Regions from separate parts of the Oryzifoliimicrobium ureilyticum genome, predicted to be linked through region 1. Evidence: riboswitches for the same ligand, from Rfam matches in the RefSeq annotation. Region 1 holds a riboswitch; the other holds the start of a gene.
What was found. A riboswitch is a leader RNA that binds a small molecule or an ion and turns the genes downstream of it on or off. The one in region 1 is predicted to bind cobalamin.
Positions count from the first base shown of each region.

Region 2: it holds a riboswitch for cobalamin, as region 1 does, so the genes downstream of both, VQ830_RS15800 (ABC transporter substrate-binding protein) here and cobU (bifunctional adenosylcobinamide kinase/adenosylcobinamide-phosphate guanylyltransferase) in region 1, are expected to answer to the same signal.

Region 1 covers NZ_JBBBVQ010000002.1:44,204-47,852, reverse strand. The annotation lists gene cobN (cobaltochelatase subunit CobN) at 1-389, opposite strand, end outside; gene cobW (cobalamin biosynthesis protein CobW) at 402-1,451, opposite strand; gene cobU (bifunctional adenosylcobinamide kinase/adenosylcobinamide-phosphate guanylyltransferase) at 1,457-1,978, opposite strand; cobalamin riboswitch at 2,086-2,474, opposite strand; gene VQ830_RS03410 (chloride channel protein) at 2,682-3,649, shown strand, end outside.
Region 2 covers NZ_JBBBVQ010000011.1:23,935-27,583, forward strand. The annotation lists gene VQ830_RS15795 (FecCD family ABC transporter permease) at 1-750, opposite strand, end outside; gene VQ830_RS15800 (ABC transporter substrate-binding protein) at 816-1,835, opposite strand; cobalamin riboswitch at 1,992-2,212, opposite strand; gene VQ830_RS15805 (DUF6894 family protein) at 2,321-2,557, opposite strand; partial or broken gene VQ830_RS15810 (PQQ-dependent sugar dehydrogenase) at 2,716-3,649, opposite strand, start outside.

The DNA.
Region 1 (3,649 bases):
GCCATGCTCGAATAAGGGGCGACGCCAGCATCCGGCTTGGAGTCGCCTGGCAGGACTGCAATCTGGGCGCCGCTGCGCTGCGCACAGGCAAAGAGGGCTTCCAGAATGTAGCGAAAATAACTTGCCCCGCCCAGGGCGCGAACGACGATCAGCTTCGCATGTCGCGCCGTTCGTTCCACGTAAGTGTCGACAGACATCGGGTGGCGCAGACTGTTGAGGTTTGCGAGACGCAAAGAGAAACCGCATTGATCCGGATCAAAAGCGGCAGCAACCGCTGCCAGTTCCGTATCAGCCGCAGAAAGAAAAAGGACATCACCAGGCGACTGTCCGAGGTCGACAGCCTCCTCGCCTTCGGCGATGGTTCCTTTTTGCGCCAGAAGAAGATGCATCTATTTCTCCGCTCAGACGAGCGCTTCGATCGCGTTCCGGACCGCGGTTTCATCCATGTCGTGCAGCCCGATGACGACGAGGCGTGTTGCACGCTTTTCGCCTGACTGCCAAGGACGGTCAAAATAATGATCGATACGGCTGCCGACCGCCTGGAGTTGCAGGCGCATCGGTTTGCCCGCGATATCAACGAAGCCTTTTAGGCGAAGGACATCGTGCGCGGCAATAATCTCTTTCAGCTTCGCGACGAAGTCGGCCTGATCAGCGACTGATCCAAGCTCGACGACGAAGCTATCGAACTCGTCGTGATCGTGCGGCTCTCCGTCTTCGTGCTCAAGCTCGTGATGGGACTTGCGGGCCTGGAGATCATCTTCCGTGCCGACGTGAAGACCCAGCAAAACGCTCGCCGGAACACCACCATGACGTGCCTCGATCATTGTGGGCTTGCGCGTAATACGGCTCTTAACTTCCTCGCGCACCCGCGTCAGACCATTTGCGTCGATCAAGTCGGTCTTGTTGAGAACGATCAGGTCTGCGCAGGTCAACTGATCCTCAAAGAGTTCTTCGATCGGGCTTTCATGATCGAGCGCGTCATCGTTCATCCGCCGCGACTCGACGGCCTCATGATCATCGGCAAAACGGCCAGCAGCTACGGCTGCGCTATCGACCACCGTCACGACGCCATCGACGGTGACTTCACTGCGGATGTCAGGCCAGTTGAAAGCGGCGACAAGAGGCTGAGGAAGGGCAAGCCCGGAGGTTTCGATGATGATATGATCAGGGCGCTTTTCGCGTTCCAGAAGCTTTGTCATCGTTGGGATAAAATCATCAGCGACAGTGCAACAGATACAGCCATTCGTCAGTTCGATGATATCGTCTTCGGAGCAGCTTTCGGCGCCACACCCCTTCAGGACGTCACCATCCACACCCAGGTCGCCGAACTCGTTGATGATGAGTGCTATCCGCTTGCCCCCGGCATTCGTGAGCAGATTTCGGATCATTGTCGTCTTTCCAGCTCCAAGGAAACCCGTAATCACGGTGGCTGGAATTTTTTGCTGGCTCATGCCGTTCAACCTTTCATCGTCAGCGGCAAACCGGCCGCTACAAAATAAACCTTGTCTGCAATCGCTGCGACGGCCTGGTGAAGTCGGCCGGCGTGATCGCGAAAGTCGCGTGCCATTTTGTTGTCGGGCACGATGCCCAGGCCAACTTCATTGGAAACGAGTACGACCGACGCCTGCATTTTCACAAGATGATCGCAAAGGAGCGCAAATTCCTGCGGAACATCGCGCTCTTCCATCATCAAGTTTGTGATCCAAAGCGTCAGGCAATCTACGAGGATGGCACGATCATCGCCGTCGATCTTCGAAAGCTGGTTGACGAGGGTGAGCGGCTCCTCGTGCGTTGTCCATAATTGACCGCGCTTTTTTCGATGCAGATCGATGCGCTCCTGCATTTCCTGGTCGAACGCCCGGCCTGTCGCCAGATAATGTGGTTCCTGCCCACTTTCGAGTGTCAGTCGTTCTGCGAAATTGGATTTTCCTGAGCGCGCGCCGCCGAGCACCAGTGTGATAGCCGGTGAAGCTTTCATTGCGCACTCTCGACGTCGTGACGTGCGAAACGCCAGGACGAAATATTCGTTCGTTCAGCCATGACAACCTCCGTGCTGGCTTCAGGATCAATATCCCGGTTTGAGGGCTTCGCCCGGCACGCATGGCAGGTCTCCTGGCTCGAGGCAATCAGTATGACTGGGCCAGCCGAAGGACCGGCCCAATCATACTGGCGGGCTTCCCTCGCCTTCCCGGCAACGACATGAAAAAGGCGGACGATTCGTAGACTTGAGAGGCGTCCTGCCCCGGTTGATTCAGATCGTTCTTCCAGTGGCTTTTCCGGTATCTTAGCGCGTTGGCCGCTGCACCATGCAGTCGGTTGACACCGCCCTCCAATACCGGATGAGAAAACCCTAGCCGCTCTACAGTCGCGGGGTCGGCTGCGATAAAGGCCCCTGGATTGGGTCGGCCCCTCCGCATTCCCTTTTCATCCGGCAAGCTCGTCACCCAGCCGGAACCATCCGTTCTGGATCAGATGGTTAGGCAAGCCTGCCTGCGAAGTCAACCAGTGGTTCCGGACCCAAAATTTAAAGAGCTTTTCTCGATAGGAATTGTCGTCTTATAACAGTCACTTAAATTAGGTAATCGGCTTTTGATGTCTGGCTTTCGCCGCAATTTTCCATCATGCGGAGCTTTAAGAAACGAAGTCCTTGACCATCTCGCCACTCCGCTAAGTCTGTAACGATGTTCTTCAGGTTAGACATGAGCCGTTTCGGCTCTCTTCGCACGGCCGTCGATCCAACCCGACTGCGCCTCCTTCTGAGGCGTACCGAAATCGGTATGGTCATGGCGGGAGCGTTTATTGGCGTCACCTCTGGCCTTGTGGTAACGGGGATGAGCCTTGCGTCAAGTGAGATGCATCAACTCATCTTTGGCATCGATGACGATGCAAGACTGAGTTCATCTTACATTGACAACAAACTCGTGCTCATGTTGGCACCCGTTGCAGGCGGGATCATCCTTGGCATTTTGCTCTACATATTGAGCAAGACGAGAAAGAGGCTGATGGTCGACCCTATCGAGGCAAATGCGCTCCACGGCGGGCGATTGTCCTTGACGGACAGTATCCTGGTGGTCGTGCAAAATCTGCTCTCGAACGGCTTTGGCGCATCTGTCGGCCTCGAAGCCGGCTATACACAGCTTGCTGCCGGAATCGCTTCTAAGTTCGGTATTAAATTGCAGCTGCGACGCGCCGATCTCAGGATCCTGGTGGGATGCGGGGCAGCAGGCGCCATCGCGTCAGCCTTTAGTGCACCGCTCACAGGCGCCTTTTACGCCTTCGAACTGATTATTGGTACCTATACCATTACCGCGCTGACCCCCGTCGTCGTTGCAGCGCTGGTTTCGACACTGGTATCCAACCTTTTGTCCGGAAGCGACTTCATAATTGATATCGGCGGGTTTGGGTCGGTTGCCCCACCCGATTACATCCCTGCCATTGTGCTCGGAGCCATCTGCGCCGGTGTCGGCATTCTGATCATGCAGGGCGTCTCGCTGGTGGAAGAATTAGCACGTCGGAGTTCGATCTCGCAGCCTTTTCGTCCGGCAATCGGCGGACTTGCCATCGGGCTCCTCGCTCTGATCACGCCACAGATCATGTCCGCCGGCCATGGCGCTCTTCATATCAATCTGGCTCATGAGGTTGGGCTGGC
Region 2 (3,649 bases), on a different contig from region 1:
AAAGCCGATCGAGCCGACGGTACTGACAACGGCTGCCGTCATCACAGCGGTGACCGCAAAAAGAACGACTTGCACATTGCGAACCGAAATACCTAGCGCTGCAGCTGAGTCCGTGCCGAAAGCAAAGGCATCAAGCGCGCGTCTATAACATAGACAAATGGCAAGCCCGGCTAATGCAATGGGTCCTGAAAGATACACATCAGGCCATCGCGTTCCGCTCAAGGAGCCGAGAAGCCAGAACAAAACGCCACGCGCCTGTTCCGCACTTGCCGATGTCGTGACGATGTAAGACGTCAACGCATTGAAGAGCTGAGATCCGGCAACGCCGCATAAGATGATCCTTTCGCTCGACCCGCCCGCGCTTGAAGCGAGCGCAGCGACAAGCAAAAATGCAAGCACCGCGCCAATAAACGCGCCGCCAGAAAGCGAAAGAATGCCATAGCCGAGACCGAGGATGGTGACGCCGACAGCGCCTGCGGAAGCGCCCGCCGAGATGCCAAGAACATAGGGTTCTGCGAGCGGATTTCGCAACATGGCCTGAAGCACGACGCCACACACGGCTAAGGACGCGCCGACACTGGCAGCAACAATAGCACGGCTAAGACGATAGTCCCAGACGATGCCCTCCTGGATACGACTGAGGTAAAAGGATGTCCCGAAAAGCCGGTTCGAAACGGCTTTGGCCGTCGTGGATAGTGGTATCGGTATCTCGCCGATTGCAACGGCGAGACTGATCATCAAAGCCAGCATGATCAATGCAGTGATGGCGAGTACAAAAAACACAGGCGCGCCATGCTTGCTGAAAATGGCAGGTTTCACTGCGTCAGGCCGAAGCTTTTGATGCCGCTGGCAAGTGTTTCGATCCCGTCGATGGTTCGGATCGTCGGGTTCATCGACTGCGCGTCCATCAACACGAACCGCCTGTTCTTTACCGCATCGAGCTCCTTCGTCACCGGGTCGCTCTCAAGAAAGTCGATCTTGACCTGCGGATCATCCGCGGCATACCGGCGACGGTCCATGACGGCCAGAACGATGACGGCGGGATTTGCCTGCGCAATCGTTTCCCACCCGACCAGTGGCCATTCTTCCTCAGTCGTCACAACGTTTCTCGCACCGATCGTTTTGAGAATGTAGGCGGGGGCACTGTTTTTCCCTGCAATGAAAGCATCGCCATTGACCTCCTTGCTGGAAAACCAGAAAACGATGGGCAGGTTCTTTCCCGACGCGCCTGAAATGGAGGCGACCGCTCGTGCCTCTCGCTTTTTCAAATCTGCGATGAGCGCATCTCCACGATCCCGAACATCGAAGATTTGCGAGAGTTCTGCGATTTCCTGGTAAATCAGATCCATCGAGAAGAGCTCTTTTCGAAGCCCGTCGCCGCCGTCAGTGTTGGTCTTCGCAACGCAATCTGCGGGCGCGATGTAGGTATTGATACCAAGGTCGGCGAACTGTTCGCGGCGGCCCACCGATCCTTGCGCGCCCACATGCCATTCGAATTCGGCAGCAACCAAATCAGGCTCCTGACCAACGACCGATTCGAAACTGGGATCGTTATCGGCAAGGCGTTTGATCTTACTATTGACCTCTTGATATTGCGGAAGCACAGGGCCGACCCAGACCGCTGTTCCTGCAATTTTGTCAGAAAGTCCGAGAGAGAGCAAAATCTCGGTCATGCCCTGCCCGATCGATACGATTTTTTCCGGTGGTTTGGTGAAATTCACCTGCCTCCCGCAATTGCTGATGGTGAGAGGATAATGGCTGGAAGAAGCGGCGAAAGCCGGCGGTCCGGCGACAAGACCGACAAGAAAAGCGAGGGCGATAATAAATCGGCGCACGGGAAGACCTCTATGCAAGCGAGACGGCAATAGTGAGTGCTCGATGCAGAGTTTTTCACTCTCGGCTGTACCGCACATTGACGCGAATAGAGGTCGGGATTCGGTTGCAAGACCGGTCAAACATGGTTGCTCCTTCCGGGCATCCCCGCCCGGCTAATGGGATTATGTTCGACGGCAGGTCTCCTGGCTCGCGGATTTATATCTCGCATCTGCCTTCCCGCTGTCGCAGTGGCACGCCTTTCGGCCGAGGATGATCGACAATCCGCTTACAGTTGCGGGGGCAGCCACGGTTTTGGCCCCTTTTGGGTCTTCCTCACCGTGTTCCCTATTAATCCCATTGGAGACTTCCTCCGGGAACCGTCACTTACGCATAGGATGCACAGGAACCTGCGTCAAGGTGGAGGAATGCGGCAAGGAAGGATTGCCTGTTGGTGCAGCTCCAGGATAGTAGGCGGAGGAGATGATGGGAAAGGTGATGCGCGAGCTTAGGTGAGATTAAGAACTTTTCGAAATGGAACCACCTGTAGAACTTTACCTTTTTCGTCGCAGATCTCAAAGCATTGTCCGTTAACAGGAAGCCCGCTCCTTATCAGCTCGACAAGCATATCACGAGCCGCTTCCAAGGCTTCCTTCTGCGCTGTTTCTAGATCTGGAAGGTCGAGACCTTCGTCATCATGCGCAAGGTCGTCGCCTTCACGGATATGGAAATAGTACCTGGGCATGTCCAACTAACTTCATATTCAAGAAAAAGTTCGGCGTCTCCTGGAATTCTCTGAGCCGAGCGATACGGGGGGCGGCAGGCGGCATTTCAATCAAAGATGAGCAACTAAAGCCCACCAACCACCACCACCTTCTGCTACGGTGCAGGCGCCGAGAGATCATCTGTTCCGATTGGACGAGGCGTCACACGCCCGTCGGCGGCAGATACGCGCCATACGGTATCCCCTACATCATCGGCGATCAGCAATGCTCCGGTACCGTCGATGCCGAGACCGACAGGCCTTCCCTTTACTTTCTCGTTCTGAATGAAGCCTGTCACGATATCCTGCGCTTTTCCGGCAGGCTGACCTTTGTCGAACGGCACGTAGACAACCTTATACCCGTTGAACGATTTTCGATTCCAGCTCCCGTGTTCACCAATGAAGGCGCCGTTGGCATAGGCGTCCGGCATAGCGGAATGAAGAGAAAACGTTAGGCCCAAGGCGGCCACGTGACTGGAGAGCGCGTAATCGGGTTTAACGGCCTTTTGAACCATGTCCGGACGCTGTGGATAGACACGCTCGTCGATATGATTGCCGTAGTAGCTCCACGGCCAACCATAGAACCCACCATCTTTGACGGAGGTCATATAATCAGGGACGAGATTGGGGCCAAGCTCATCCCGCTCGTTGACGACGGTCCAGAGGTTGCGGGTCTCGGGGTTGAATGTGAGCCCGTTCGGATTGCGCAGGCCCGAAGCAAAGATGCGTCTTGCGCCTGTGCGTCGATCGATTTCCCAGATTGCGGCGCGGTTCTTCTCCGCCTCAAGACCGTTTTCGACGATGTTAGAATTCGACCCAACGGAGGCATAAAGAAAGCGACCATCCGGGCTCAGCGCCAGGTCTTTTGTCCAATGATGATTGATGGGACCGCCAGGCAAAGGTGTGAGAATTTTTGGTTGCGCCGTTATCTCGTTCTGTCCAAGCTCATAAGGATAAGCAAGAACGGCTGAGGTCGTTGCGACGTAAAGCGTGTTATCCGCCCAAGCGACGCCGAATGGAGAATCAAGCTTTTTCAGCAAGTCATGTCGCTCGTCGACCTTCCCGTCTCGGTTC